DNA from 2 places in the Streptomyces sp. NBC_01257 genome. Region 2 is predicted to be linked to the other one. Evidence: predicted binding sites of a transcription regulator. Region 2 holds the regulator's gene; the other holds the start of a gene.
The links. Region 2 encodes HrcA, which represses chaperone genes, less so after heat shock. Its sites were predicted from a motif close to TTNGCACTCNGNNNNNCNGAGTGCNAA; they were not measured.
Positions count from the first base shown of each region.

Region 1: the regulator HrcA is predicted to act here: its motif matches at 2,220-2,246, upstream of groL (chaperonin GroEL).

Region 1 covers NZ_CP108472.1:5,035,448-5,050,580, forward strand. Annotated here, with positions in the region: gene thrC (threonine synthase) at 1-1,119, shown strand, start outside; gene OG408_RS21780 (MoaD/ThiS family protein) at 1,159-1,437, shown strand; gene OG408_RS21785 (cold-shock protein) at 1,855-2,061, shown strand; gene groL (chaperonin GroEL) at 2,409-4,034, shown strand; gene OG408_RS21795 (TetR/AcrR family transcriptional regulator) at 4,143-4,859, opposite strand; gene OG408_RS21800 (CocE/NonD family hydrolase) at 4,965-6,656, shown strand; gene OG408_RS21805 (helix-turn-helix domain-containing protein) at 6,767-7,750, shown strand; gene OG408_RS21810 (S8 family serine peptidase) at 7,789-11,499, opposite strand; gene OG408_RS21815 (S8 family serine peptidase) at 11,652-15,133, opposite strand, start outside.
Region 2 covers NZ_CP108472.1:3,077,751-3,092,883, reverse strand. Annotated here, with positions in the region: gene holA (DNA polymerase III subunit delta) at 1-674, shown strand, start outside; gene rpsT (30S ribosomal protein S20) at 930-1,196, opposite strand; gene lepA (translation elongation factor 4) at 1,422-3,296, shown strand; gene OG408_RS13135 (AMP-dependent synthetase/ligase) at 3,582-5,471, shown strand; gene OG408_RS13130 (ATP-binding SpoIIE family protein phosphatase) at 5,776-7,686, shown strand; gene hemW (radical SAM family heme chaperone HemW) at 7,741-8,973, shown strand; gene OG408_RS13120 (DUF3097 domain-containing protein) at 9,407-10,243, opposite strand; gene OG408_RS13115 (MBL fold metallo-hydrolase) at 10,269-11,000, opposite strand; gene hrcA (heat-inducible transcriptional repressor HrcA) at 11,186-12,202, shown strand; gene dnaJ (molecular chaperone DnaJ) at 12,203-13,339, shown strand; gene OG408_RS13100 (nitronate monooxygenase) at 13,453-14,526, shown strand; gene OG408_RS13095 (16S rRNA (uracil(1498)-N(3))-methyltransferase) at 14,523-15,133, shown strand, end outside.

The sequences.
Region 1 (15,133 bases), 2.0 Mb from region 2:
CTGAAGAAGCGCATCGAGGCCGGACCCAACAACATCTGGCGCTACGCGCCGCTGCTGCCGGTCCCCGCCGATGTCGCGGACAAGCCCAACATCAACCCCGGCTTCACCAAGCTGGTCAAGGCCGACAACCTCGCCCGTGAGCTGGGCGTCACCGGCGGCCTGTACGTCAAGGACGACTCCGGCAACCCGACGCACTCCTTCAAGGACCGTGTCGTCGCGATCGCCGTCGAGGCCGCCCGCGCCTTCGGATTCACCACCCTCTCCTGCTCCTCCACCGGCAACCTGGCCGGCGCCGTGGGCGCCGCCGCCGCCCGCGCCGGCCTGCGGTCCTGCGTGTTCATCCCGCACGACCTGGAGCAGGGCAAGGTCGTCATGGCCGCGGTGTACGGCGGTGAGCTGGTCGGCATCGAGGGCAACTACGACGACGTCAACCGCTTCTGCTCCGAGCTCATCGGCGACCCGCTCGGCGAGGGCTGGGGCTTCGTCAACGTCAACCTGCGCCCGTACTACGGCGAGGGTTCCAAGACCCTGGCGTACGAGATCTGCGAGCAGCTCGGCTGGCGGCTGCCCGACCAGATCGTCATCCCGATCGCGTCCGGCTCGCAGCTCACGAAGATCGACAAGGGCCTTCAGGAGCTGATCAAGCTCGGCCTCGTCGAGGACAAGCCGTACAAGATCTTCGGCGCCCAGGCCGAGGGCTGCTCCCCGGTCTCCGCCGCCTTCAAGGCCGGTCACGACGTCGTGCGGCCGCAGAAGCCGAACACGATCGCCAAGTCCCTCGCCATCGGCAACCCGGCCGACGGCCCGTACGTCCTGGACATCGCCCGCCGCACCGGCGGTGCCGTCGAGGACGTCAACGACGAGCAGGTCGTCGACGCGATCAAGCTGCTGGCCCGCACCGAGGGCATCTTCGCCGAGACGGCGGGCGGCGTGACGGTCGGCGTGACGAAGAAGCTCATCGAGGCCGGTCTGCTGGACCCGACGCTCACCACCGTCGTCCTGAACACCGGCGACGGCCTGAAGACGCTGGACGCGGTGGCCGCCACCTCACAGGTGAGCGCCACGATCCGCCCGAGCCTGGACGCCTTCCGCGACGCGGGCCTCGCCGCCACCAGCTGAGAAGCTTCTGACCACCCGAGACTTCAGGAAGGGCACACCATGAGCGTCAAGGTCCGTATCCCCACCATCCTCCGCACCTACACCGGCGGCCAGGCCGAGGTCCCGGCCGAGGGCGCGACCCTCTCCCAGGTCATCGAGTCCCTGGAGAAGGACCACCCGGGCATCGCCGCCCGCGTCCTGGACGACCAGGGCAAGCTGCGCCGCTTCGTGAACGTGTACGTCAACGACGACGACGTGCGCTTCGAGGGCGGCCTGGACGCGGTCACCCCGGACGGCGCCGGCATCTCGATCATCCCGGCCGTCGCCGGCGGCTGCTGAGCCACCGCTCCACCCCGTCACCGGAATTGCCCCCTCTGCGACAGAAGCGGAGGGGGCAATTCTGCATGGTTGAGCGCGGTACAGTGTGGGAAGTCCCCTCCGCTGCCCGTGCCGCCCGCATATGAGAATGCGCCTGGCCACGACAAGAAGCAGCCAAAGTGCCTGAACTCCTTGTGCCATAAGTCGCCTTTGCCTGGCCCGACTTGCCCTGGAATCTCATGAGATCCTCATATTCGGGCGATCGATGCTGCCCAGAATTCTCGTCCGATTGACCTGTTGCAGAGGGCAGTTGGGCAGATACATTCGGCCGCGGTCGACGCGTTCCGGCGCACGCACCCTCTCCTGTCGGAGGGTGAGTTCTGACCCGGGCCCGCGAAGTGCGGTCCTGTGCAAGGGCCAGTAATAGGGGAGTTAGGCATGGCTCAGGGCACCGTCAAGTGGTTCAACGCGGAGAAGGGGTACGGCTTCATCGCGGTCGACGGTGGTGCGGATGTTTTCGTCCACTACAGCGCGATCCAGATGGACGGATACCGCACCCTCGAAGAGGGTCAGCGAGTTGAATTCGAGATCTCGCAGGGCCAGAAGGGGCCGCAGGCGGACATGGTCAAGCTCGCCGTCGGCTGAGCCCGGCGCCGGCCGCGACACAGTCGGCCAACGACACTACTCACGCACGGAGGGCCCGTACCCCTGGGGTACGGGCCCTCCGTGCGTCCTGTGCCGCCTTCTCCGTCTCTCTCCGCCGCGCTTCGCCCCTCTCCGCTGTCCACATCCCGAGGGGGACGCTTGCACTCAAGGGGGTCGAGTGCTAATCATTGGGCTTAGCACTCTCCGGGTGAGAGTGACAGAAACTTGGACCGGGCCGGTGAGGCCCGCAGGTCCGCCGGGGCAAGGAACCGGCGGACAGGCAGGCCGTCCGTCGCGGGCGCCACTCGGTCCGGAGAATCCACCCCTGTCCGGGAGGACCACTTCATATGGCCAAGATCATCGCGTTCGACGAGGAGGCCCGGCGCGGTCTCGAGCGCGGCATGAACCAGCTCGCCGACGCCGTCAAGGTCACCCTTGGCCCCAAGGGTCGCAACGTCGTCCTTGAGAAGAAGTGGGGCGCCCCCACGATCACCAACGATGGTGTTTCCATCGCCAAGGAGATCGAGCTGGAGGACCCGTACGAGAAGATCGGTGCGGAGCTGGTCAAGGAGGTCGCCAAGAAGACGGACGACGTCGCCGGCGACGGTACGACCACCGCCACCGTTCTCGCCCAGGCGCTCGTCCGCGAGGGCCTGCGCAACGTGGCCGCGGGTGCCAACCCGATGGCTCTCAAGCGGGGCATCGAGAAGGCCGTCGAGGCCGTCTCCGCCGCCCTCCTGGAGCAGGCCAAGGACGTGGAGACCAAGGAGCAGATCGCTTCGACCGCCTCCATCTCCGCCGCTGACACCCAGATCGGCGAGCTCATCGCCGAGGCCATGGACAAGGTCGGCAAGGAAGGCGTCATCACCGTCGAGGAGTCCCAGACCTTCGGTCTGGAGCTCGAGCTCACCGAGGGTATGCGCTTCGACAAGGGCTACATCTCGGCGTACTTCGCCACGGACATGGAGCGCATGGAGTCGTCCCTGGACGACCCGTACATCCTGATCGTGAACTCGAAGATCAGCAACGTGAAGGACCTCCTTCCGCTGCTGGAGAAGGTCATGCAGTCCGGCAAGCCGCTGCTGATCATCGCCGAGGACGTCGAGGGCGAGGCCCTGTCGACCCTGGTCGTCAACAAGATCCGTGGCACCTTCAAGTCCGTCGCCGTCAAGGCTCCGGGCTTCGGTGACCGCCGCAAGGCCATGCTCGGCGACATCGCCATCCTCACCGGTGGCACCGTCATCTCCGAGGAGGTCGGCCTCAAGCTGGAGAACGCCGGTCTCGACCTGCTCGGCCGCGCCCGCAAGGTCGTCATCACCAAGGACGAGACGACGATCGTCGACGGCGCCGGTGACAGCGACCAGGTCCAGGGTCGCGTCAACCAGATCCGTGCCGAGATCGAGAACTCCGACTCGGACTACGACCGCGAGAAGCTCCAGGAGCGCCTCGCGAAGCTGGCCGGCGGCGTGGCCGTCATCAAGGCCGGTGCCGCGACCGAGGTCGAGCTCAAGGAGCGCAAGCACCGCATCGAGGACGCGGTGCGCAACGCCAAGGCCGCCGTCGAGGAGGGCATCGTCGCCGGTGGTGGCGTGGCTCTGCTCCAGGCCTCGGCCGTCTTCGAGAAGCTGGAGCTCTCGGGTGACGAGGCGACCGGCGCCAACGCCGTCAAGCTGGCGCTGGAGGCCCCGCTCAAGCAGATCGCCGTCAACGGTGGTCTCGAGGGTGGCGTCGTCGTCGAGAAGGTGCGCAACCTGCCGATCGGTCACGGCCTCAACGCCGCGACCGGCGAGTACGTCGACATGATCGCCGAGGGCATTCTCGACCCGGCGAAGGTCACGCGCTCCGCCCTGCAGAACGCCGCGTCCATCGCCGCGCTCTTCCTCACCACCGAGGCCGTCATCGCCGACAAGCCGGAGAAGGCCGCTGCCGGCGGCGCTCCGGGCGGCATGCCCGGCGGTGACATGGACTTCTGATCCTGACGGATCGGTAGTTCCTGCACAGCGGTACAAGACACCGGCCCCCGGGGATTCGTCCCCGGGGGCCGGTGTTTTCGTGCGTACGGGCCCGGCCCGTACGCACGGTCAGTCCGTGTCCAGCCCGTCGACCAGCCGGTTCAGGAAGCGGGCGAACGTGGCGTCCGGGGTGACCGGGCGGGCGGCCGACGCGAGGGCCGCCGCCAGTTCCGGGTGGTGGCCGTCAGCCGCGACGGCGGTGAGGTAGAGCACCTCGGCCGCGGCCCGGTCCGGTGACTGGGCCGCCTCGGCCAGCGCCACCTCGTGGGCCACGTGCCCGGCCACGAATGCGGTGAGCTGGGCGAAGACCTCAAGGCGGGCGCCGCCGTCCAGGCCGCTGGGCCGCAGGGCGGCCAGGGCGTGTTCCAGGAACGCCAGGGTGCGGGGGCCGAGCGTGCGGCGGGCGGGCACGGCGGTGGCCAGCCAGGGGTGGCGGAGCATGTGGTCGCGCTGGAGGTGCCCGATGGTCTTGAGGTCGGTGCGCCAGTCGCCGGTGAGCGGACCGGACGCCGGCAGTTCGCCGTTGACGTGGTCGATCATCAGGTCCAGCAGCGTCTCCTTGTCGGGGGCGTAGCTGTAGAGCGACATGACGCCGGCGCCCACCTCCGCCGCGACCCGCCGCATGGTGACCGCGTCGATCCCCTCGGTGTCGGCCAGGGCCACGGCCGCCACCGTGATCGCCTCGCGGCTGAAGGCGGGCGGGCGCCCCCGGCGGGGTCGGTCCGGGGCCAGCCAGAGTTCGCGGGGGTCGACGCCACCGGCGCCGGACCCGTCGGCACGGCTCACGATCCTGCTGTTCCCTTCCTCAGTGCACCTCTCCTGTCCCGCTCATCCAAGCATCGTCTATTCTCGTACACAGTACGAGAATGAGTTGAGTGACGGAGGCGAACGATGACATCACCCGCGCACGACGCCCTGCCGAGGCCCGCCCTGACGCCGTCGGCCGCGAAGCCGCCGCTGTCCGCCCGCATGATGCGCGCCACCTGGCGCAATCTCCCCGCCAAGCGCCACCGGGTCGGCCTGGAGCCGGGCCTCACGGTCCCCGCCGCCGACGGCAGCCCCCTGATCACCGACCACTACTTCCCCCGTGACGAGGGCGACTTCCCCACCCTCCTCGTGCGCTCGCCCTACGGGCGGGGCGTGCCGTGGTCCCCGCAGTACGGGATGCTCTTCGCCGAACAGGGCTTCCACGTCGTCCTCCAGAGCTGCCGCGGCACCGGCGGCTCCGGCGGCACCTTCGACCTCTGGCGCAACGAGGCCGCCGACGGCCTCGCCACGGTGGACTGGCTGCGCGAACAGCCCTGGTTCAACGGCACCCTGGGCACCGTCGGCCCCAGCTACCTCGGCTACGTCCAATGGGCACTCGCCCTGGACCCGCCGCCGGAGCTCAAGGCCATGGTCGTCCAGGTAGGCCTGCACGACCCGTACGCCCTCTTCCACACCGACGGCGTGCTCCACCTGGAGAACTCGCTCCTCGTCGGCACCGGCATGACCTACCAGCACCGCGGCATGCGGCCGTTCATCAAGGCGACCCTGCGCCTGAGGAACCAGCTGAAGACCCTCGCCGCCGCCCGCCCGCTCCGCGGCGCCTACCCGGCCGCGCTCGGGCAGGAAGTGCCCTGGCTGGACGAGGTGGTGACCCACCCCGACGCCGACGACCCGTACTGGCAGGGGGCATCGGCGGGCGCGGCGGCCGAGCGGCCGGGCATCCCCACCGCCCTGGTCACCGGCTGGCACGACGCCCTCGCCGACCAGACCTTCGCCCAGTACGCCCGGCTGCGCGCGGCCGGCGGCGAGGCCGCCCTGCTCGTCGGCCCCTGGACCCACACCTCCGCCCTTCAGAAGGGCTGGCCCGAGGTGTTCGCCGAGTCGCTGGCCTGGCTCCGCGCCCACCTGTGCGACGACCCCTCCCAGCTGCGCCCCACCCCCGTACGCGTCCACACGGGCGGCGCGGACGCGGGCTGGCAGGACCTCGACGCCTGGCCGCCCACCCCGGCCGCCACCTCCTGGTTCCCCACCGCCGACGGTCACCTCACCCGGCAGCCGCCCACCGACCCCGCCCCGCTGACGTCCTTCCGCCACGACCCCAACGCCCCCACCCCCTCCCTCGGCGGCCCGCTGCTCTCCGCCACGGCGGGCCCCCGGGACAACGCCACGCTGGAGTCCCGCGACGACGTCCTCACCTTCACCGGCCCGGTCCTGACCGAACCCGTCACGGTCCTGGGCGCGGTCTCCGCACGGATCAGCGCCGCCACGGACACCGGGCACGCGGACGTCTTCACCCGGCTGTGCGACGTGGACGCGACGGGCCGCTCCACCAACGTCTGCGACGGGCTCGCCCAACTGCGTACGTCGGGTGAGGAACCGGCCCGTGTCACCGTCCCGATGAGCGTCACCGCGTACCGCTTCGCCGCGGGACACCGCATCCGCTGGCAGATCAGCGCGGGCGCGCACCCGCGCTATGCGCGCAACCCCGGCACGGGCGAATCCCGGGTGGAGGCGACGGAGTTCGTGCCGGTGCGGGTCACCCTGCACGCGGACTCGGAGCTGACGCTGCCCACGGACGGTCCCGCCACCGGCTGAGTACCGGTACGGATCACCGTGCACGCGGGCCCCTGCCCGGTGCTGTCGAGGGCTGATCCCGCGATGATCAGCACCGCGTGGCCGGCACGCCCGGGCTTACCATGCACTCGGTGCCCGATGGCCACCGGACAGCGGAGGGCGGGGGCATGGAACTCGACGAGCTCGGCCTCGTGCCGGACGAAGCGACCGTCTACCGGATGCTCATCGCCCGGACGTCGGTCCGTGCGGAAGCGATCGGCGACGCGGCTGGTCTGCCCGCCGAAAGGGCGACCGCCGCACTGCGCTCCCTGGTGGCCCGTGGCCTCGTCGTCCGCGCCGCCGACGGCCACCGGTATTCCGCGGCGCCCCCGGCCGTCGCGCTGGGCGCCGAGCTCGCAGCGCACCGCGAGCGGCTGCAGCGTGCCGAGGTGACGGTGGCGCGGCTCGCGGAGACGTACCGCATGGCGACCGCGGACCGTGCCCAGCGCGAACTCGTGGAGATCGTCGAGGGCAGCGAGGCCATCGGCACCCGCTACCGGCAGTTGCAGCTGTCCGCACGCCGCACCATCGACATCTTCTCGGCGGGCAGGCCCCAGGCGGTCACCCCGGCGGACAGCGAGGAGGTGACGGCCATGGCCCGCGACGTGCGGGTGCGTGCCGTCATCGACCAGGGCTTCCTGCGCGAACCGGGCGCCGCGGAGAACGTCGCGCAGTCCCTGGCCGACGGGGTCCGGGTGCGGACCGTCACCGAAGTGCCGTACAAGCTGATCCTCTGCGACGAATCCGTGGCGATGCTGCCGCTGCACGGCCGGGACGCCGACGTCGACCCGGCGGTCGTGCTGCGCGGCGGCCTCGCCCACATGGCCCGGGAACTGTTCGAGCAGGTGTGGGAGCGCGCCAGCCCCTACCAGGAGGCGGCGGGCGTCGGCATCGACCCGGTCGACGTGCACATCCTGCGACTGCTGCTCGCCGGGCTCACCGACACCGCCGTTGCCACGCAGGTGGGTCTCTCGGCCCGGACCGTGCAGCGCCGCATCCAGCTGATGATGTCCCACGCCGGTGCGACCTCGCGGCTCCAGCTGGGCTGGTACGCCGGACAGCACGGGTGGGTGTGACCCCCCTCCGGCCACACCCACCCTGATCGCGACCCCGTCTACTTCAGGGTGATGGCCCGGATCACGTCCTGGCCGATCGTCAGCCCGCCCGGTGCCCCGGCCGCGGCCCGCAGCGACACCGACTTCGCGGCGCGCGGTGTGTCCAGGACCGTCGTCCAGCGGCCGTCACCGGCCCGCTTGAGCCTGGCGTCCCGCCAGGTCACCCCGTCGTCGTACGAGACCTGAAGGGTGGCCGACGTGGCAGCGGTCGCCCCGTCGTACGTCGCCGAACGCAGGCCCAGGGTGAGGCGCTTGCCCGCCCTGGCCGTGCCCTGCAGATCCGTGGCGACGTCGTAGTCGAGGTTCAGCATCGGCACATCGGCACGGGCCGTACCCGTCGGCAGCGGCTTGTAGTCGAAGCCCCACGTCGTGCTCGTGCTCGTGGTGCCGGGCCAGGCGGCGGTGGCGCGCTGCCCGGTCGCGACGAGCTTGTACGAGCCCGCCGTCATGTTGGAGGCACGGCCCGACTGGGCCTTGGCCGTGGCCAGCTGGGTGTCGCCGCGGTAGAGCGTGGTCTGCTTGGTGCCGCCGCCGGCCCCGACATGGCCGTCGTCGCCGCCGGACCACATCGCGACGTTCCAGTTCAGGGTGTTGCTGCTCGTCTGGTACGGGACGTACGTGTCGCCAAGGCGCGCGGCCTGGACCGGCTTGAACCAGCCGCCGTCATAGCGGCGGCCACCGGCGTACGAGTCCGTCGAACCGCGCTCGAAGTAGCCGTCCGCCGCTCCGAGTCCGGTGTGCTGCTCGTACCAGGACCCGACGGCGGTGGTGCCGCCGGTGACGTACTCCGTCGTCGTCCGCGACCACTTCTCGTAGGCGTCACCGCCCAGCCCCGGGCCCCACGCCGGGATGAAGTAGCGCCCGCCGTAGCCGAGGGTGCCCGGCGCCGCGTACACGCTGTTGTTCACGCGGGCCAGATCGTGGTCGTCCGGCTTGTACGCCAGGGACTTGTCCGGGATGACGTCCTTGAACTGCTGCACCAGGTCGTAGCTGTAGTCCGGGTACTGCTGCTGCTTCACCCGCAGCCGGCCCTTCCCCGACTTCGCCTCCGAGACCAGGCGTGCGCCGTCGCCCTGCCGCACGGAGGCGACGGTGAGCCCGTCGCCGCCGCCGTAGCTCTGGTACAGCCGCCCCGGGGTGTTGTTGACGACGACGAGCAGCGTCGCGCCCGCGTCGGCCGCGGCCTGGGCACGTGCGGCCGGGGTCACGTCGTCGGTGCGGTCGACGATCACGGCCTTGCCGCGCACGTCATGGCCGGTGTAGTCGGCCGCCGCGCCCCGGCCCGCGTACACGGTGCGCAGGCTCGACGAGCCGTCGTGGTAGGCGGTGTTCGGCTGCGGCGTCAGCTCGATGTCCCGCCCGCTGCCGGTCTCGGCGTCGAGCGCCTTCTGCCGCAGCCGCCAGTGCAGGAACGCGCGCATCGAACCGTCCGACACCTTCTTCGTCGGCGCCAGGTACAGCGAGTCGTACTTGGCGGCCAGTATCCAGGAGGTGGACCAGTTGACGCCCGCGCCGGCGTCGTAGGTGCGCTGGAGGTTGAAGACGGCCTGCGTCTCCTCGCTCTCGCGCTCCGGGACCGCGTACGCCTTGCGCACCTTCGTCGCGTCCAGGTCGGCCGTGCCGGACGCGTGGCCGTCGCCGAGCGTGGCCTCGTCCGAGATCAGCAGCGCCTGGCCGAGCGAGTCGGCGGTGTCGCCGGGCACCTCGGCGTAAGACGTGGTGGTGTAGCGGCCGGGCGGCAGACGCAGCGTCTTCGTACCGTCGACGGCGATGAGCGCGGCGTCGGCGGAGTCCGCCGTGTGCAGCGTGACGTTGCCGGACTGCGGTTTCCCGTCCCGGCCCGTCAGCTTGATGGTGTAGTCGTACATCTCCGCCTCCTTGAAGAGGGCGAAGCCGGTGTGCGCGACCGTGCGGCCGGTCGCGGTGTCCGTGGCGACGACATGGCCGGAGAACGTGGTGCCCGCGGGGACCTTCGACGGGTCGAGGGTCAGGGTCACCTCGGTGGTGCCGTGCGCGGGGACCGTCACCGAGGACTGCGACAGCGTGTACGCGTCGGCGTCGGTGTCGAGGGCGAGGGCCAGCGTGACGTCCTCGTCGCCGTCATTGCGGTAGGTGACCGTGCGGGTCGCCGTCTTCGCGTCGGCGTTCGGCCAGTCGTAGGCGGCGGCCTCGACGGAGCCCGTCGCCTCGATGGTGGAGCTGATGGCCGAGGCCACGTTCACCCGGCCGATGCCCGCCGCGTACGGTGTCTCGGCGGCCCTGTCCGACGTCGACATCAGCGCGTTCTTGATGCGCTCGCCGCTCCAGTCGGGGTGCCGCTGCTTGAGAATCGCGGCCGATCCCGCGACGAGCGGCGTCGCCATCGACGTACCGCTCATCGTCCGGTACAGGCCGCCCGTCCAGCCCGGCACCGACTGCGAGGCGGCGGCGGTCACGTCCGTGCCGGGCGCGGAGACGTCCGGCTTGAGGCTGTGCGTGCGGATCAGCGGGCCCTGGCTGGAGAACACGGCACGGTCGTCGTTCCTGTCGACCGCGGCCACCGTCAGCGCGGAGGCGGCGGCGCCCGGGGAGCCGATGGTGCCCGGGTCGTAGGCGTTGCCCGCCGCGATGACGAACAGCGGACCGCCGTCCGCGGAGAGCTCGTTCACGGCCTGCGACGTCGGGTCCGTGCCGTCGGACCCGTCGGGGGTGCCGAGGCTCATCGACACGATGTCCGCGCCCTGCGCCTTGGCCCACTCCATGCCCGCGATCGAGTACGACTCCTCGCCGGTGCCCTCGTCGCCGAGCACCTTGCCGACCAGGAGGCGGGCCCCCGGGGCCGCGCCCTTCTCCTTGGCGCCGGAGGCGGCTCCGGTACCGGCGATGGTGGAGGCGGTGTGCGTGCCGTGTCCGTTGCCGTCGTCGACGCTCTGGCCGGGCACGAAGCTCGCGGTGGCGTCGACCTGCCCGACGAGGTCCGGGTGGTCGAGGTCGGCGCCGGTGTCGAGCACGGCGACCTTGACGCCCGTGCCGTCCAGGCCCTGCTGCCAGGCGTCCGTGGCCTTGATCTGCGCGGTCTCGGTGGCGAGCGAGGCCTCGACCTTGCCGTCGAGCCACAGCTTGCCGATGCCGCCCGACAGGGACTTCGGGTCGGAGCCGGGCGCGATGCCCTTCCAGAACGACGTGGCCCGCCCCTTGTCGGCGCGCAGCGCGTTCGCGTGGATCGAGGAGAGCGTACGGACCGACTCGGCGCCCTTGGGCGTGGCCGGGGCCGGGGCCGGGGCCGCGGCCCCGGTCCTCGCCGAGCGGGCGGCGGCCGGGGCGGTCGCGATCACCGGGACGGTGTCCGTGTGTGCGTCGTCATAGCCCATCGCCACCAGTCCGGTGACGTTGAACAGCCGCTCGTCGAGCCTTCCGGCGGCGAGCAGCGACATGGCCTGGCGCGGGATGACGTACGTGTCGTCGCCGCGGGTCTGCACCTCGACGCCTGCGGAGCCGTCCTCGGCCGGGTCCACGGTCACCACGTCGTGGTTGCCGGGCAGGTCGGTGTAGTGCACCAGATCACCGGTGACGAGGGTGATCTGGTAGGACTTGCCGGCCGGTGCACCGGCCCCCGTCCCGGCGGCCGGATCGGCGTCGGCCGCCGGGGCTGTGACCGATCCCCAACCGATGAGAGCCATGGTGAGCGCGGTGGCGGCGGGGAGGTAGCGGCGTCTGGGTATGGATCGCATGGGAACGGTTTATCCGGTCCGGAACACCTTGCGCACCGGCGGAAGGTGTCGAGTTCCCGCCATGGCGAAGACCAGACACCGAGGTTCTCCCGGCCGGGTGAGCGCAGGTGCCTTCCCGGCTGCCCGCGAGCGGGCAGCCGGGAAGGACACGGTCAGGACGGCAGCTTGGCGATGACGATCTTCGTCGATCCCTGGGCCGTCACGTCGGTGGCGTAGAACGCCACCTCACCCCGGTTGTTGATGCCGAGGCCCTCCAGGGGCACCCAGTGCTTGCGGTCCACCATGGAGCCGATGTCGTACATCCGGCCCTGCGGGTCCCACAGCACCGCCGTCTCGATGTCGGGCTCGGACTCGGCGGTGCCGACGATCCAGCCGGCGTCGTTCACGGCCAGCGCCTGGGCGTCGAAGCCCAGGTCGGGCAGCCGGGTCATGGTGCCGCCCGGCTTCAGGACGAACGCGTCGTCGCCGCTCTTGCCGACGATCACGCCGGAGGCGTTGACGCCCCTGGCGGTGCTGTCGGCCATGCCGGGCAGCGTGCCCAGGTCGGTGACCGAACCGTCCATGTTCCACTTCACCGCGTGGCGGACGCCCGCCTTGTACGAGTGGCCGACGATGACGCCCGACTCGTTGAGCGCGAGCGGCTCGGTCAGGGTGCGCTGGTCGGTCAGGTGGCTCAGCTTGCGGAACCCGTCCTTCGCGGACCAGATGAACGGGTCGTTGACCTGGAGGCTGCCGCCGGTCGCCGGGTTCTTGATGTACCCCGTGGCGTTGCCGACGACGTTACCGGCGTTGTCGACCGCGAAGCCGCGGTCGAAGCTGTACGCCTCCCAGTCCGGCAGCGGCAGCGTGGTGAGCTTGCCGTCCGCGTCCCACACGGCGCCGCGGGTGCCGCCGCCCGTCAGCGTCACCTGACCCGTGGTGTACGCACCGGACTGGCTCAGGCCCAGGGCGCTGCCGTTGCGCACCCCGGTGTTGTCGAGCAGCGTGACGCCGTGCTCGGCGTCCCAGCGGACCGGCCGGGTGACCGAGGAGACCTGCGCCGAACCGGCCACCTGCCCCTGGTCGTTGAAGCCGAAGCCGCTGGCCGGGCCGAAGGACCCGGTGACGTCGAGGGACGGCACGGTGACGTTGCCGAGCAGCACGTCCGCGCTGCCCAGGGGCGTACCCGCGTCGTTCGCCATCGAGAACCGGCCGACCAGACGGCGGCCGGCCGGCGGCACGGCTTCCGCGACGAGGCGCCCGGCGATCTTCATGGACTGCCCGGTGGCCAGCTTCACCGGCTTCTCGTCGTCCACCGTCACCGCGCCCAGCGACTTCGAGAACATCGTGTCCTGGATGTCGAACGCGGTGGAACCGGAGGGCACGTCGGTGCCCGCGATGTACAGGAAGTAGAAGCCGGGCTTCGGGTTCTCTATGGTCAGCGACTCACGCGAGCCGCCATGGGTGGACGAGGCGACCAGGGCCCCGGACTGGGCGATCAGGTACAGGTCGAGGTCGGCGTCCTCGTCGGAGGCGTTGCCGAGCACGACCTCCAGGCGGGTCGCGTCGCGCGGCACCGTGATCTGCTTGCCGGTCATCGCCTGGGAGGCGACGGTGGGCCGGGCCTGCGACAGGGCGCCGAGCGTGCCGCCGGTCGCGTGCGCGGTCACCGGCGCGAACCGGTTGACGGCGGTGAAGGCCTGCTCGGTGGGGGCGTGCAGGGCGGCCTCGGCGACGACGGACGACGCCGGGTCGAACGCGGCACCCTGAACGGCCGCGCTCAGCCGGTACGGGTTCTCCATGACGGGCGACGTGCGCCGCGCCTCCACCTCGAACTCCCAGATGCCGGGCATCGGCTGCTCGTAGGTGCGCGAGGCAGGGTCGCAGGTCCCGGCGTCCGAGAAGTGCGTGTAGCAGAGGCTGACCGCGGTGGCGTCCACGGGCATGCCCTGCGGGTCGATGGCGAGGAACCGGGTCTGGCTGTCGCCCGCGATCCCGCTCAGGTCCACCTTCAGCGCCGAGGCGCCCTCGGCCACGGACACGAACACCGAACGCGTCTGGTTGCGGTCCACCGAACCCTTGGCGCTGATCGTGTACGAGGACTTCGCCGGGTCGGCGGCGGCCACGACGGTGACCGGGACGAGCTTGTCGACACCGGGGGTCGCCGGGTCGTCGACGCGCAGCAGCGCCGAGTGCGCACCGGTGGAGCCGGTCCGCGCGCGGACGGTGACGGTGGTCGCCCTGCCCTTGCCGAGCAGCACGACGGGCGGGGCGCTGAACGTCCCGTCATTGCCCAGCCACGACAGCAGTGCGACACCGCTGCCGGACCCGGTGCGGGTCAGCCGGACGTCGTACTCCTTGGTGCGGCCGGTGGTCTGGCCGCCGTCTCCGGGGGAGCACCGGTTGTACACGCCGGTGCCGGACTTCGGGGTGGCGAGCATTCCGGCGAGCGCCCCGCACACGGGGGCGTCGACGGTGTACGACGTCGGCTCGGCGCCCTTGGCGAGCAGCTTCCACGCCTTCGGGACGTTGATGAGTCCCGCGCCCTGCGCGTATGCGGGCTGGTCGGCGAGGAAGGTCGCCGAGCTCGTCAGTGCGGAGCGCAGCGCGGTCGGCGTCACCTTCGTACCGGAGCGCCGCGCAGCCGACAGGAGCAGCGCGACATCGCCCGCGACCTGCGGGGACGCCATCGACGTGCCGTTGAACATGCCGTATCCGGCGGGCAGTTCATAGCCGGCGTCGGGCACGCTCTCGCCGGGCATCCAGGTGGGTATGGACGACACGGCGGCGCCCGGGGCGACGATCTCCGGCTTCATGCCGCCGTCCTCGCGCGGCCCTCGTGCGGAGAACGGGAACAGGGACTGGGAGGCGCGCACCCGGGAGCCGTAATCGGCCCACCAGGTCTCCTTGCTGACGGACGCGCCGACCGCGAGCACCTTGTCGGAGACGGCGGGGTCGGCGACGGTGTTCATGCCGGGCCCGTCGTTGCCGGCCGACGACACGATCTGGACGCCGTAGTCGTCGATGAGCCGGTTGTAGAGCACGGCCCGCACGTTGTCGCCGTCGTTGAGGGCGGGCAGTCCGCCGATCGACAGGTTGACGACGTCGACGTGCTGGTTCACGACCGCGTCGATCATGCCCTCGGCGAGCGCGTACGACGTGCAGCCGGAAGCGAACAGGCACACCCGCTCGGAAACGATCTTCGCACCGGGCGCGGCGCCGTTCATCTTCCCGCCGAACAGGCTGTTGCCCGCGCTGATCCCGGCGACGTGTGTGGCATGCGCGCCCGAGACGATGCCGATGTTCACGTAGTCGGCGGTCTTGCCGGCGTTGGTGCCGCCCAGCGGCGACAGGTCCACGTCGTCGCGGTACTCGACGGTGAACGGCATCGACTCGGTGACGGGGGTACTCGGGTCGTCCGTGCCGAACGAGGCGAACTTCCCGCTCTTCGCGTACGGTTCGACGACATCGCCGTCACCGAAGGTGTGGTCGAGATCCGCGTCGACCCACACGCGGTGGTCGGCGGGCCGGTAGAGGACGGCGAAGGTGTCCTTGTAGTCGCCGTCGCGGTTCACGTCGCCGCCCAGCTCGCCGCCGTACGTCGTGCTCTCGGCGAAGGTCTGGAACTCGTACGTGCCGTCCGGCGCCTTGTAAT
Region 2 (15,133 bases):
TGCTGCACGCGGGCGGCGCCAAGGGCAAGGGGCTGCTCGACGCGGCACGCAAGGCCGGGGCGCGGGAGGTCGCCTGCCCGAAGACCACCAAGCCCGCCGAGCGGCTCTCCTTCGTGCGGGGCGAGTTCCGGACGCTGGGCCGGTCCGCGACCCCCGAGGCGTGCCAGGCGCTGGTCGACTCCATCGGCAGCGATCTGCGGGAGCTGGCGAGCGCGGTCTCGCAGCTCGTCGCGGATGTCGAGGGCACGATCGACGAGGCCGTCGTCGGGCGCTACTACACGGGGCGGGCCGAGGCGTCGAGCTTCACGGTCGCCGACCGGGCGGTCGAGGGGCGGGCGGCGGAGGCGCTGGAGGCCCTGCGCTGGTCGCTGTCGACCGGAGTGGCCCCCGTGCTGATCACCAGCGCGCTGGCCCAGGGCGTCCGGGCGATCGGGAAGCTCTCGTCGGCGCGCGGTGGGCGTCCGGCGGACCTCGCCCGGGAGCTGGGCATGCCGCCCTGGAAGATCGATCGGGTGCGTCAGCAGATGCGGGGATGGACGCCGGACGGGGTCGCGGTGGCGCTCCGGGCGGTCGCGGACGCGGATGCGGGTGTCAAGGGCGGCGGGGACGATCCGGAGTACGCGCTGGAGAAGGCCGTGGTCGCGGTGGCGCGGGCCGCACGGACGGGGCGGTAGCGGCAGCGGATGCCGGTTCGCCGGGCCGGCCGCGGTGTCGGTGTCCTCGCGGTGTCCTCAGCCGTCGGACGGGCTTGAATCCGGATGTGACGAAGGCCCCCGTCGCTCCCTGGGGAGGGAGCGACGGGGGCCTTCGTTGTGCGCTCGGTGCGCCGCACCCGCGTGGCGAACGCAGGTTCGGTGTGCGGCGCGGGTGCCGGTCAGGAGCGGGAGAGAGGGCCCGCTGGGTCCGTTCCGGCGATCACATCAGAATGCTCAGCCCTGGAGGGTGGCAACCTTGGTGGCCAGCGCCGACTTCTTGTTGGCGGCGGCGTTCTTGTGGATGACACCCTTCGAGACAGCCTTGTCGAGCGCACGGGAGGCGTCGCGAACGGCCACAGTGGCCTTCTCGACGTCGCCCGCAACGACGGCCTCGCGGGCCTTGCGGATCGCGGTCTTGAGCGAGGACTTGACGGCCTTGTTACGCAGGCGCGCCTTCTCGTTCGTCTTGTTCCGCTTGATCTGGGACTTGATGTTCGCCACGAAAGAGCCTTTTCAGGTTCGTTGGATCTTCGATGTGTGTCCTGCGGCCCGAGGGTCACGGGGCACAGCTGTCCACGGTACCAGCCGCGCTCCGACCGGCCCAAACCGGTCTTCGCCCCGCAGGCGTGGGACGATGGGGGCTACGTACAGATCCGCGTACAGATCCGACCGACCCGACATCGACCCGAGACACGGCGTTCGGCGTCTCAAGAATCAGGACCCTGCGTGCCCGCGACTCCTCTCCACGTGCCCGAGCCGAGCCGTACCGACCCGGCGCTGATCCGCAATTTCTGCATCATCGCGCACATCGACCACGGCAAGTCGACCCTTGCCGACCGGATGCTCCAGCTGACCGGTGTGGTCGACCAGCGGCAGATGCGCGCTCAGTACCTCGACCGGATGGACATCGAGCGCGAGCGTGGCATCACCATCAAGTCCCAGGCGGTCCGGCTGCCCTGGGCGCCGACCACCGGTGAGGGCCAGGGCAGCACCCACGTCCTCAACATGATCGACACCCCGGGACACGTCGACTTCACCTACGAGGTCTCCCGTTCGCTCGCCGCCTGTGAGGGCACGGTCCTGCTGGTCGACGCGGCGCAGGGCATCGAGGCCCAGACGCTCGCCAACCTCTACCTGGCGATGGAGAACGACCTCACCATCGTCCCGGTGCTCAACAAGATCGACCTGCCGGCCGCCCAGCCGGAGAAGTTCTCCGAGGAGCTGGCCAACCTCATCGGCTGCCAGCCGGAGGACGTCCTCAAGGTCTCCGCGAAGACCGGTGTCGGCGTGGACGCGCTGCTCGACCGGGTGGTCCGGGACGTCCCGGCGCCCGTCGGCAAGGCGGACGCCCCGGCCCGCGCGATGATCTTCGACTCCGTCTACGACGCGTACCGCGGTGTCGTCACGTACGTCCGTGTCGTCGACGGCCAGCTGAACAAGCGCGAGCGCATCCGGATGATGTCGACCGGCGCCACCCACGAGCTGCTGGAGATCGGTGTCTCCTCCCCGGAGATGACCCCGTCCGACGGCATCGGCGTCGGCGAGGTCGGCTACATCATCACCGGTGTGAAGGACGTCCGGCAGTCCAAGGTCGGTGACACGATCACCTCCCTGAGCAACGGGGCGACCGAGGCGCTGGGCGGTTACAAGGACCCCAAGCCGATGGTGTTCTCGGGTCTGTACCCGCTGGACGGATCGGACTACCCGGACCTGCGCGAGGCCCTGGACAAGCTCCAGCTCAACGACGCCGCCCTGGTGTACGAGCCGGAGACCTCGGCCGCGCTCGGCTTCGGCTTCCGTGTCGGCTTCCTCGGCCTGCTCCACCTGGACGTGGTCCGCGAGCGGCTGGAGCGCGAGTTCGGTCTCGACCTCATCGCCACCGCCCCCAACGTGGTCTACCGCGTCGAGATGGAGGACGGCACCGAGCACACCGTCACCAACCCGAGTGAATTCCCCGAGGGCAAGATCGACAAGGTGCACGAGCCGGTCGTCCGGGCCACGGTCCTGGCGCCCAGCGAGTTCATCGGCGCGATCATGGAGCTCTGCCAGCAGCGCCGCGGCACCCTGCTCGGCATGGACTACCTCTCCGAGGACCGGGTCGAGATCCGCTACACCCTGCCGCTCGCCGAGATCGTCTTCGACTTCTTCGACCAGCTGAAGTCCAAGACCCGGGGTTACGCCTCGCTCGACTACGAGCCCACCGGCGAGCAGTCCGCCCAGCTCGTCAAGGTCGACATCCTGCTGCACGGCGACAAGGTCGACGCCTTCTCCGCGGTCACGCACAAGGACAAGGCGTACGCGTACGGCGTCCGGCTCGTCGCCAAGCTGCAGAAGCTCATCCCGCGGCAGAACTTCGAGGTGCCGATCCAGGCGGCCATCGGCTCGCGGGTCATCGCCCGTGAGACCGTCCGTGCCATCCGCAAGGACGTCCTCGCCAAGTGCTACGGCGGTGACATCTCCCGTAAGCGGAAGCTGCTGGAGAAGCAGAAGGAAGGCAAGAAGCGGATGAAGATGGTCGGCAACGTGGAGGTGCCGCAGGACGCGTTCATCTCCGTCCTGTCGACCGACGAGTCCGCCGGGGAGACCAAGGCCAAGAAGTAGTACGGAGGTGTGGGGCGAGCGGCGGCACGCAGTCGCGTCCCTCACACCTACCGGCCGGTAGACGAACGGGTCCCCGCATCGCAGAACGCTGCGCCGCGGGGGCCTGTTCGTTATGAAGCGGGGTCCCGTTGCCTCTTACGCGGGGCGTGCGGGCGCTTTACTCTGATCACGGCTTCGTAGTTACTCGCCAGTTAAACAAGCATCGTCAAGCACGCAGACGTAAGCGGAGAGCACACCCCAACCAGCAGCCCGTCGTGAAGCACTGCCGCAGGCCCGGAGGATGTCGTGAGCGACACACAGACCATGATCGAGAACCGTCCGCCCTCCGTGGCGACCCTCTTCATCGACCGGGTGGCGGCCACCCCGGACGGGGAGGCCTACCGCTACCCCGTCCCCGCAGCCGCCGGCCAGGGCCCCGACGAGTGGAAGTCCCTCAGCTGGGCGCAGGCCGCCGAGCGGGTCCACGCCGTGGCGGCCGGGCTGATCGCTCTGGGCGTGCAGCCGGAGGAGCGCGTCGCGCTCGCCGCGAGCACCCGGGTCGAATGGATCCTCGTCGACCTCGGCGTCATGTGCGCGGGCGCCGCGACCACCACGATCTACCCCTCGACCAACGCCGAGGAGTCGGCGTTCATCCTCTCCGACTCCGACAGCCGGGTACTGATCGCCGAGGACGCCACCCAGCTGGCCAAGGCCCGCGAGCGCCGTGCCGAGCTGCCGAACCTCGCCCATGTCGTCGTCATCGACGCCGAGGGCGCCGGACCGGCCGAGGGCGACCCCGAGGGCTGGGTGCTCACACTGGCCGACCTGGAGGCCCTGGGCAACGAGCACCTGGCCAAGAACCCGGCCGCGGTCACCGACCGGGTCGACGCGATCACCCCCGAACAGCTCGCGACCCTCATCTACACCTCGGGTACCACAGGCCGCCCCAAGGGCGTCCGGCTGCCGCACGACAACTGGTCGTACATGGCCAAGGCCACCGTCTCGACCGGGCTGATCACCAAGGACGACGTCCAGTACCTCTGGCTGCCGCTCGCGCACGTCTTCGGCAAGGTCCTCACCTCCGGGCAGATCGAGGTCGGCCACGTCACCGCCGTCGACGGCCGGGTCGACAAGATCATCGAGAACCTGCCGATCGTCCAGCCGACCTATATGGCCGCCGTCCCCCGCATCTTCGAGAAGGTCTACAACGGCGTCGCCGCCAAGGCCCGCGCCGGTGGCGGAGCCAAGTACAAGATCTTCCTCTGGGCGGCCGGCGTCGCCCGCGAGTACGCGAAGGTCTCCCAGGACAACTTCCGGCGCACCGGCACCGCATCCGTGCCCTTCGCGCTCGGCGCCAAGCACAAGGTCGCCGACGCCCTCGTCTTCGCCAAGATCCGCGAGGCCTTCGGCGGCCGGCTCCGCGCCTGCGTCTCCGGCTCCGCCGCGCTCGCCCCGGAGATCGGCTTCTTCTTCGCCGGCGCCGGGATCCACATCCTGGAGGGCTACGGCCTCACCGAGTCGAGCGCCGCCTCCTTCGTCAACCCGGGCGAGGCCTACCGCACCGGCACCGTCGGCAAGCCGCTCCCCGGCACCGAGGTCCGGATCGCCGACGACGGCGAGATCCTGCTGCGCGGTCCCGGCCTGATGCAGGGCTACCAGGGGCTGCCGGACAAGACCGCCGAGGTCCTGGAGGCCGACGGCTGGTTCCACACCGGCGACATCGGCGAACTCTCCGTGGACGGCTACCTGCGGATCACCGACCGCAAGAAGGACCTGATCAAGACGTCCGGCGGCAAGTACATCGCGCCGGCCGAGGTCGAGGGCCAGTTCAAGGCGGTCTGCCCGTTCGTCTCCAACATCCTGGTGCACGGCGCGGACCGTAACTTCTGCACCGCGCTGATCGCCCTCGACGAGCCCACGATCCTCGGCTGGGCCGCCGAGAACGGACTGGAGGGCAAGTCCTACGCGGACGTCGTGGCCGCCCCGAAGACCGTCGAGCTCATCGACGGATACGTGAAGCGGCTCAACGAGGGTCTGCAGCGCTGGCAGACCATCAAGAAGTTCCGGCTGCTCCCGCGCGACCTCGACATCGAGCACGGCGAGGTCACACCCAGCCTCAAGCTGAAGCGGCCGGTCGTCGAGCGTGAGTACAAGGACCTCATCGACGACATGTACGCGGGCTCCCGCGAGGCGTAGCCCGGCATACGCCCCTCCGGCGGGGCGCGGCCCGAGTCCGCCCGCCCGCTCCGGCCGGCCGCCCGAGTGGCGGCCGGTTCCGGACACCGGGCCGTCGGCGGCCCGGAACGGACGATCACCAGGCCCCCGCGCCCGCCGCGCGGGGGCCTGGTGCACGTCCGGGGCCGTGTTCTCCTACTCACTTCGGTAACTCGACGCGTATGCGAAGGGCCGATCTGTCACTCTGTCCGTGTCGTCAGCGGGGCTTAACGGAGAACAGGCAGAGCGAGAACAGGTCAGGAGCCGCCCTGTGGGGTCCATTCCCTTGCAGCGGGACATCGTGCAGCGTCCAGGAACCAACGGCTCGTCCTCGGGCGGACAGCCCGTCGCCCGGACGAGCCTGCCCGGGAACCTGTTGGCGCCCTCGGCGGCCAGGCGGTTCGTCGCGGCGGCGCTCGCCGAGTGGAGCGGGCTCGGGCTGCCCGCGGCCGTCGGCTTCAGCGACCGGCTGTCCGACGACGCGTCGGTCGTCGTCAGCGAACTCGTCACCAACGCCGTCGTGCACGCCGGGACCAACGTCGAACTGCTCTTCCGCCTGGAGGAGGCGACCGAGGACGAGGTCTCCGCGCTCGTCCTGGAGGTCTCCGACCACCACCCGGCCCGCGCCGTGCGCAGCGACGGCTCCGAGGGCGGCTTCGCGGGCGCGGAAGGCCCCGGGGAGCCCGCGGAGTTCGGCCGCGGCCTGGAACTCGTCGCCACCCTCTCCGAACGCTGGGGCATCACCTACCGCACCGGCCTCAAGACCGTCTGGGCCCGGCTCCCCGTCGACGACTGGAACCCCTTCCCCGACGCCCGCCCGGAGCCCGGGTTCCAGCGCGGACTGCGCGCCGCCGAACTGCTCGCCCCCACCGCACGGCGGGCCCTGCGCGACGACGCGGACTGGGCCGGACGCGGCGCGCTGTCGTTCCTCGCCGAGGCCTCGGACCTGCTGGCCGGCCAGCTCGACGAGGACATCGTCGCCGCGCTCGCCGGACAGTTACTCGTGCCCCGGCTCGCCGACTGGTGCGCCATCTGGCTGGAGCCCGAGACCCCCGGCCGCGCGGCCGTCCCCCGGCTCGCCAAGGTCTGGCACATCGACGAGAGCCGCATCCAGACCCTGCGCACCCTGCTGGAGGGCGACCCGCTCCGGCTCCCCGAGCGGGTCGGGACCGGACCCGTCTCGATACCGTGGCCCGGCAGCGCGGAGGACGGCGAGAAGCCGGGCGAGGAAGCGGCAGAAGGCGTCGCGCTCGCCTACCGGATCACCTCGGGCGGCCGCACCCTCGGAGCCGTACTCCTGGGCCGCGAAGGCATCGCCCGCGTCCCCGACGAGGTCACGGCGCTCATCGAGGACTTCGTACGCCGGGTCGGACTCGCCGTCGGCGCCGCCCGCGCCTACACCCGGCAGGCCACCATCAGCCGCATCCTCCAGCGCGGACTGCTCCCCAGCAAGGTCGCCGACATACCGGGCGTCGCCAGTTCCCTGGTCTACGAACCCAGCGACGACGGGGTGGTCGGGGGTGACTTCTACGACATCTTCCCGTGCCCCGGCGACCGCTGGTGCTTCGTCCTCGGCGACGTCCAGGGCAGCGGCCCCGAGGCGGCCGTCGTCACCGGACTCGCCCGCCCCTGGCTGCGGCTGCTGGCCCGCGAGGGCTTCCAGGCCGGCGAGGTCCTGGTCCGGCTGAACCGGCTGCTCCTCGACGACGCGATGGAGGCCGCGGAGGCGGCCGCCCTCATGGTCGCCGCCGCGGGCGGCCAGCACTCGGCGGACAGCGGGCAGTCCCGGTTCCTCTCCCTGCTCTACGGGGAGCTCGTGCCGCTGCCCGACGGCGGCGCGCGCTGCACCCTGGCCAGCGCGGGGCACCCGCTGCCACTGCTGCTGCGCCCCGACGGCACGGTCCGCCCGGCCGCCGAACCACAGCTGCTGCTCGGCATCATGGACGACGCCGTCTACGAGACCCAGAGCTTCGACCTGGCGCCCGGCGACAGCCTGCTGTGCGTCACCGACGGGGTGACCGAGCGGCGCTCGGGGCCGCTGATGTTCGACGACGGGGACGGGCTGGCACAGGCGCTCTCCGGCTGCGCCGGGCTGACCGCCGAAGGCATCGCGGACCGCATCAAGCACGCCGTGCACGCCTTCGCCGAGCGCCCGCCGGACGACGACCTGGCGCTGCTGGTCCTCCAGGCCCAGTAGCGCCCGTCCCCGGCGTGGCGTCCGGGTGCCGGGCGGCGCGCGACAATGGACGGTATGCCTTCCGTACTGCCCGATGGTGAGCCCGTGCCCGACGACGGGGCGCTGCCCCGCCATGCCCTGGAAGGCGCCGCCGACCGCCCGCTCGGCTTCTATCTGCACGTGCCGTACTGCGCGACCCGCTGCGGCTACTGCGACTTCAACACCTACACCGCGACCGAGCTGCGCGGCTCCGGCGGTGCGCTGGCCTCCCGCGACAACTACGCCTCCCACCTCATCGGCGAGGTCCGCCAGGCCCGCAAGGTCCTCGGCGACGACCCCCGGCAGGTCCGCACGGTCTTCGTCGGCGGCGGTACGCCGACGCTGCTGGCCGCCGCCGATCTGGTCCGGATGCTGGCCGCGATCCGCGAGGAGTTCGGGCTCGCGGACGACGCCGAGATCACCACCGAGGCGAACCCGGAGTCCGTCGGACCCGCCTATCTCGCGGAGCTGCGCGAGGGCGGCTTCAACCGGATCTCCTTCGGGATGCAGAGCGCCCGGCAGCACGTCCTGAAGATCCTCGACCGCACCCACACCCCCGGCCGGCCCGAGGCGTGCGTCGCCGAGGCGAGGGCGGCCGGCTTCGAGCACGTCAACCTCGACCTGATCTACGGCACGCCGGGGGAGTCCGACGACGACTGGCGCGCCTCCCTCGACGCGGCGATCGGTGCCGGCCCCGACCATGTGTCGGCGTACGCCCTGATCGTCGAGGAGGGCACCCAGCTGGCCCGCCGGATCAAGCGCGGCGAGATCCCGATGACGGACGACGACGCGCACGCCGACCGCTATCTGATCGCGGACGAGGCGATGGCCGCGGCCGGCTTCTCCTGGTACGAGGTGTCGAACTGGGCCCGGACCCCCGAGGGCCGCTGCCTGCACAACGAGCTGTACTGGCGCGGGGCGGACTGGTGGGGCGCCGGGCCCGGCGCGCACAGCCATGTCGGTGGCGTGCGCTGGTGGAACGTGAAGCACCCCGGGGCGTACGCGCAGGCGCTCGCCGAGGGGCGCTCGCCGGGTGCGGGGCGCGAGATCCTCTCCGCGGAGGACCGGCGGGTCGAGCGCATCCTGCTGGAGCTGCGGCTCGTCGACGGCTGCCCGCTGTCGCTGCTCGCCCCTGCGGGGCTGGCGGCGGCGGGGCGGGCCGTGTCGGACGGTCTGCTCGAGCCGGGGCCGTACGGGGAGGGGCGGGCGGTGCTGACGTTGCGGGGGCGGTTGTTGGCGGATGCGGTGGTGCGGGACCTGGTGGACTGAGGGGGTGCGGGGCGTCCCTGGGGGTGCCCCCCCGGGGAGGGTGCGCCTGAGGGGTGCCCTCTCGGGGCTGGTGCGCCTGCTGGGTGCCCCCCTCGGGGCTGGTGCGCCTGCGGCGGGGCTGTTCCCCTCCCCGCCCCTTCCCGTAACCGGGGCTCCGCCCCGGACCCCGCGCCTCAAACGCCGGCGGGGCTGGAAGGGGCTGGAAGGGGCGGAGGGGCTTGGTGGGGCGTAGGTGCCAGGTGGGGTGGGAAGGCCCCGCGCCGGGGCCCGTCGTGGGTGGGACAGGGAAGACCCCGCGCCAGGGTCCGCCTCGTGCGGGAAGGCTATGGGCCGGGGCCCGTCGTGGGTGGGGCAGGAAAGCCCCGCGCCCGGGGCCGTCGTAGGTGAGGCGGGAAGGCCCCGCGCCCGGGCCCGTCGCAGTTGGGGCGGGAGGCTACGCGCCCGGGCCTGTCGTGGGTGGGGCTGTTACGAAGTCGATCAGTTCCTCCACCCGGCCCAGCAGTTCCGGCTCCAGGTCCCGGTAGGAGCGGACCGTGGACAGGATGCGCTGCCAGGCCGCCCCCGTGTTCTCCGGCCAGCCCAGCGAGCGGCACACGCCCGTCTTCCAGTCCTGGCCGCGCGGCACCACCGGCCAGCCGGGGATTCCCACCGACGACGGCTTCACCGCCTCCCATACGTCGATGTACGGGTGGCCGACCACCAGCACGTCGCCGTCCGAGATCTGTGCGGCGATCCGGGACTCCTTGGAGCCGGGGACGAGATGGTCGACCAGCACACCCAGCCGTGCGTCCGGGCCCGGTGAGAACTCGCGCACGATCGCGGGCAGGTCGTCGATGCCCTCCAGGTACTCCACGACCACGCCCTCGATCCGCAGGTCGTCGCCCCACACCCGCTCCACCAGTTCGGCGTCGTGCCGGCCCTCCACGTAGATCCGGCCGGCCCGCGCCACCCGGGCCCGCGCCCCGTGCACGGCCACCGAGCCGGAGGCCGTGCGGGCGGGGCGTGCGGGGCCGCCCGCCGACGGGCGTACCAGCGTGACGACCCGGCCCTCCAGCAGGAAGCCGCGCGGTGCCATCGGGAAGACCCGGTGCTTGCCGAAGCGGTCCTCCAGGGTCACCGTCGGGCCCTCGGCGGTCTTCTCGCACCGGATCACCGCACCGCAGAAGCCGGTGGCGACGTCCTCCACGACCAGATCGGGCTCGGCGGACACCTCGGGGGCGGGGGCGGACTTCTTCCACGGCGGGGTCAGGTCCGGCTGGTAGCTGCGCATCGGATGACGATAAGGCGGGAGCGGCTCACGACACGCCGAACCGCGCGGCCAGCCGTTCGCGCTGGGCCCGTACGAACGCGGCGTCCACCACCGCCCCGTGCCCCGGCACGTACAGCGCGTCCTCGCCGCCCAGCTCCAGCAGCCGGTCCAGCGCCGCGGGCCAGCGGGCCGGGAACGCGTCCGGGCCCGCCTGCGGTTCGCCGGACTCCTCGACCAGGTCGCCGCAGAACACGATCGCGGGCGAGCCGGAGCCGCCGGGGACCAGCACCGCCAGGTCGTGACCGCTGTGCGCCGGACCCGCGTTCACCAGGAGCACCTCGCGCCCGCCGCCCAGATCGAGCGTCCACTCGGCGATCACCTCGTGGCGGGGCGCCACGAGTACGTCGGCGGACTCCGCCGCGTCCTGTTCGGGCAGGCCCTGCCGCACCGCGTCGGTGTGGAGTTCGTCCGCCGAGCGCCGCAGCAGATCCGCCATGCCCCCCGCGCCGTACACCTGTGTCCCGGCGAAGGCCGCCGTGCCCAGTACGTGATCGAAGTGGGGGTGGCTGAGTGCGATATGCGTCACCCTCCGGCCCAGCAGTGCCTGCGCCTGACCGCGCACCTCCACCGCTTCACGCAGTGACGACCCGGTGTCGCAGAGCAGCACTCCGTCCGTCCCGGCCACCAGTGCGACCGTTGCATCCCACACCGGAAGGCGTCGCCGGCCCACTCCGTGTCCGAGTCGCTCCCAGCCGAACTCTTCCCAAGAGGCGTCCATACGACGACGCTATCGGCAACGACCTGCGCAGTCTCGCGGTAGCGTGGCCGGTCGCCCTTGCTAGGGGGCTACCCCGTCGCCGTACACTGACCGGGGGATTGCTGGCACTCGTACGCACAGAGTGCCAGGGACGGTCCCGGGAACGGCCCGAGAACCACCGAGGTACACAGCTGGAGGTGTGCGCGATGCTCAGCGAACGCAGACTCGAAGTGCTGCGCGCCATCGTCCAGGACTATGTCGGCACCGAGGAGCCCGTCGGCTCCAAGGCGCTCACCGAGCGGCACAAGCTGGGGGTCTCCCCGGCCACCGTCCGCAACGACATGGCGGTGCTGGAGGACGAGGGCTTCATCGCCCAGCCGCACACCAGCGCGGGACGCATCCCGACGGACAAGGGTTACCGGCTCTTCGTCGACAGGCTCGCGGGCGTCAAGCCCCTGTCGTCGCCGGAGCGCCGTGCCATTCAGAATTTCCTCGACGGCGCGGTCGACCTCGACGACGTCGTGGGACGGACCGTACGGCTGCTCGCGCAGCTGACCCGGCAGGTCGCCGTCGTGCAGTACCCCTCGCTGACCCGCTCGACGGTGCGGCACGTGGAACTGCTGTCCCTGGCCCCCGCCCGGCTGATGCTCGTGCTGATCACGGACACCGGCCGGGTCGAACAGCGGCTGGTCGACTGCCCCGCGCCGTTCGGCGAGACCTCCGTCGCCGATCTGCGGGCCCGGCTCAACAGCCGGGTGGTGGGACGCCGGTTCGCCGACGTCCCGCAACTGGTGCAGGACCTGCCGGAATCCTTCGAGAGCGAGGACCGGGGAACCGTGTCCACCGTGCTCTCGATCCTGCTCGAAACCCTCGTCGAGGAGACGGAGGAGCGGCTGATGATCGGCGGCACCTCCAACCTCACCCGCTTCGGACACGACTTCCCGGTGATGATCCGGCCGGTGCTGGAGGCACTGGAGGAGCAGGTCGTGCTGCTGAAGCTGCTCGGCGAGGCCAAGGACTCGGGCATGACCGTACGTATCGGGCACGAGAACGCCCACGAGGGGCTCAACTCCACGTCCGTCGTCGCGGTCGGCTACGGTTCGGGCGACGAGGCAGTCGCCAAACTCGGCGTGGTCGGACCGACCCGCATGGACTACCCCGGAACGATGGGAGCGGTACGCGCAGTGGCACGTTACGTCGGACAGATCCTGGCGGAGTCGTAAGTGGCCACGGACTACTACGCCGTACTCGGCGTGCGCCGCGACGCTTCGCAGGACGAGATCAAGAAGGCTTTCCGGAGGCTCGCCCGCGAGCTGCACCCGGATGTGAACCCCGATCCGAAGACCCAGGAGCGGTTCAAGGAGATCAACGCCGCTTACGAGGTGTTGTCGGACGCCCAGAAGAAGCAGGTCTACGACCTCGGCGGCGACCCGCTGTCCGCCTCCGGCGGAGGTGGCGCGGGCGGATTCGGACAGGGCGGCTTCGGCAACTTCTCCGACATCATGGACGCGTTCTTCGGCACGGCGTCGCAGCGCGGACCCCGTTCGCGCACCCGGCGCGGCCAGGACGCCATGATCCGGCTGGAGATCGACCTCTCCGAGGCGGCCTTCGGTACGACCAAGGACATCCAGGTCGACACGGCCGTCGTCTGTACGACCTGCAACGGCGAGGGCGCCGCGCCCGGCACCTCCGCCCAGACGTGTGACATGTGCCGCGGCCGCGGCGAGGTCTCCCAGGTCACCCGGTCGTTCCTCGGCCAGGTCATGACCTCGCGGCCCTGCCCGCAGTGCCAGGGCTTCGGCACGGTCGTGCCGACCCCCTGCCCGGAGTGCGCCGGCGACGGCCGCATCCGGTCGAGGCGCACGCTCACCGTGAAGATCCCCGCGGGTGTCGACAACGGCACCCGCATCCAGCTCGCGGGCGAGGGCGAGGTCGGCCCCGGCGGCGGCCCGGCCGGTGATCTCTACGTCGAGATCCACGAGCTGCCGCACGCCGTGTTCCAGCGGCGCGGTGACGATCTGCACTGCACGGTCACCATCCCCATGACGGCGGCGGCCCTCGGCACCAAGGTGCCGCTGGAGACGCTCGACGGACTGGAGGAGGTCGACATCCGGCCGGGCACCCAGTCCGGCCAGTCCGTCCCGCTGCACGGGCGCGGCATCACGCACCTGCGCGGCGGCGGGCGCGGCGACCTGATCGTGCACGTCGAGGTGATGACCCCGACGAAGATGGACCCCGAGCAGGAGCGCCTGCTGCGCGAGCTGTCGAAACTGCGCGGCGAGGAGCGGCCCACCGGCCAGTTCCAGCCCGGGCAGCAGGGGCTGTTCTCGCGTCTGAAGGACGCGTTCAACGGCCGCTAGAGCCGCACGCCGATGTCGTACGGGCCCGGATTCCGGGCCCGTACCGCATTGCGGACAAAACGTGTCAGTGGGGTGCGCATCACCGGACACGGGAGACATGACACGATGCGGTCATGTCATCCGCGTTGACCGATCTCTGCCGGTATCCGATCGTGCAGGCCCCGATGGCGGGCGGAACCTCCTGTCCGCAGCTCGTCGCGGCCGTCGCCGAGGCCGGCGGACTCGGCTTCCTGGCCGCCGGGTACAAGACGACGGACGGCATGTACAACGAGGTCAAACAGGTGCGCGGGCTCACCGGTCAGCCCTTCGGCGTCAATCTCTTCATGCCGCAGCCGAACCTCGCCGACCCGGCCGCGGTCGACGTGTACCGGCACCAGCTCGCGGGCGAGACCTCCTGGTACGAGACCCCGCTCGGCGACACCGACACCGGCGGCGACGACGGCTACGAGGCCAAGCTCGCCATCCTGCTGGAGGACCCCGTCCCGGTGGTCTCCTTCACCTTCGGCTGCCCCTCCCGCGACACCCTCGACGCGTTCGCCGCGGTGGGCACGTACACCGTCGTCACGGTCACCTCGCCCGAGGAGGCGCAGGCCGCCCAGTGGGCGGGCGCCGACGCCGTCTGCGCCCAGGGCGTCGAGGCGGGCGGCCACCAGGCCACGTTCCGCGACGACCCGCAGACCGACGGCTCCGGCACCGGGCTGCTCTGCCTGGTGGCCCAGGTGCGCGAGACCGTGCAGATACCGGTCATCGCCGCCGGCGGGCTGATGCGCGGCTCCCAGATCGCCGCGGTGCTCGCGGCGGGCGCCGACGCCGCCCAGCTCGGCACCGCCTTCCTGGCCTGTCCCGAGTCGGGCGCCCATCTGCTGCACAAACAGGCCCTGACCAACCCGCTGTTCGTCCGCACCACCCTGACCCGGGCGTTCTCCGGACGCCCGGCCCGCGGCCTGGTCAACCGCTTCGTACGCGAGCACGGGCCGTACGCCCCCGCCGCCTACCCCCAGGTGCACCATCTGACGTCCGCGCTGCGCAAGGCGGCGGCCAAGGCCGGGGACGCGCAGGGCATGGCACTGTGGGCGGGGCAGGGACACCGGATGGCGCGCGAGCTGCCCGCCGGCCGGCTGGTCAGACTGCTCGCCGAGGAACTGGACGCCGCACGGGCGGCAGTGAGCACGAGGAGTACACAGTGACGGCACCCGTCTTCGTCGTCGACCGGATGCCGCAGGGGCCGGACTTCGTCCTGGAAGGGCCCGAGGGGCGGCACGCCGTCTCCGTGAAACGCCTGCGCGCCGGTGAGGACGTCGTCCTGACGGACGGCCAGGGGCACTGGGCGGAGGGCGTCGTGAGCGCCGCCGAGGGCAAGGACCGGCTGGTGGTCACCGGTCTGGAGTCCGTCCACGAGGAGCCCCGGCCCGGCATCCGCATCACCGTCGTCCAGGCGCTGCCCAAGGGCGACCGGGGCGAGCTCGCCGTCGAGACGATGACGGAGACCGGCGTCGACGCGATCGTGCCGTGGCAGGCGGCCCGCTGCATCACCCAGTGGAAGGGCGACCGCGGCCTCAAGTCCCTGACGAAATGGCGCAGTACGGCCCGTGAGGCTGGCAAGCAGTCCCGCCGGGTGCGCTTCCCGGAGGTGGCGGACGCGCTCACGACGAAGCAGGTTGCCGCACTTCTGGCCACAGCCGACTTCGCGGCCGTCCTGCACGAGGACCGCGACCACGACAGCGAGCCGCTGGCCACCGTCCCCCTGCCCGACAAGGGCGAGATCCTGCTGGTCGTCGGCCCCGAAGGCGGCGT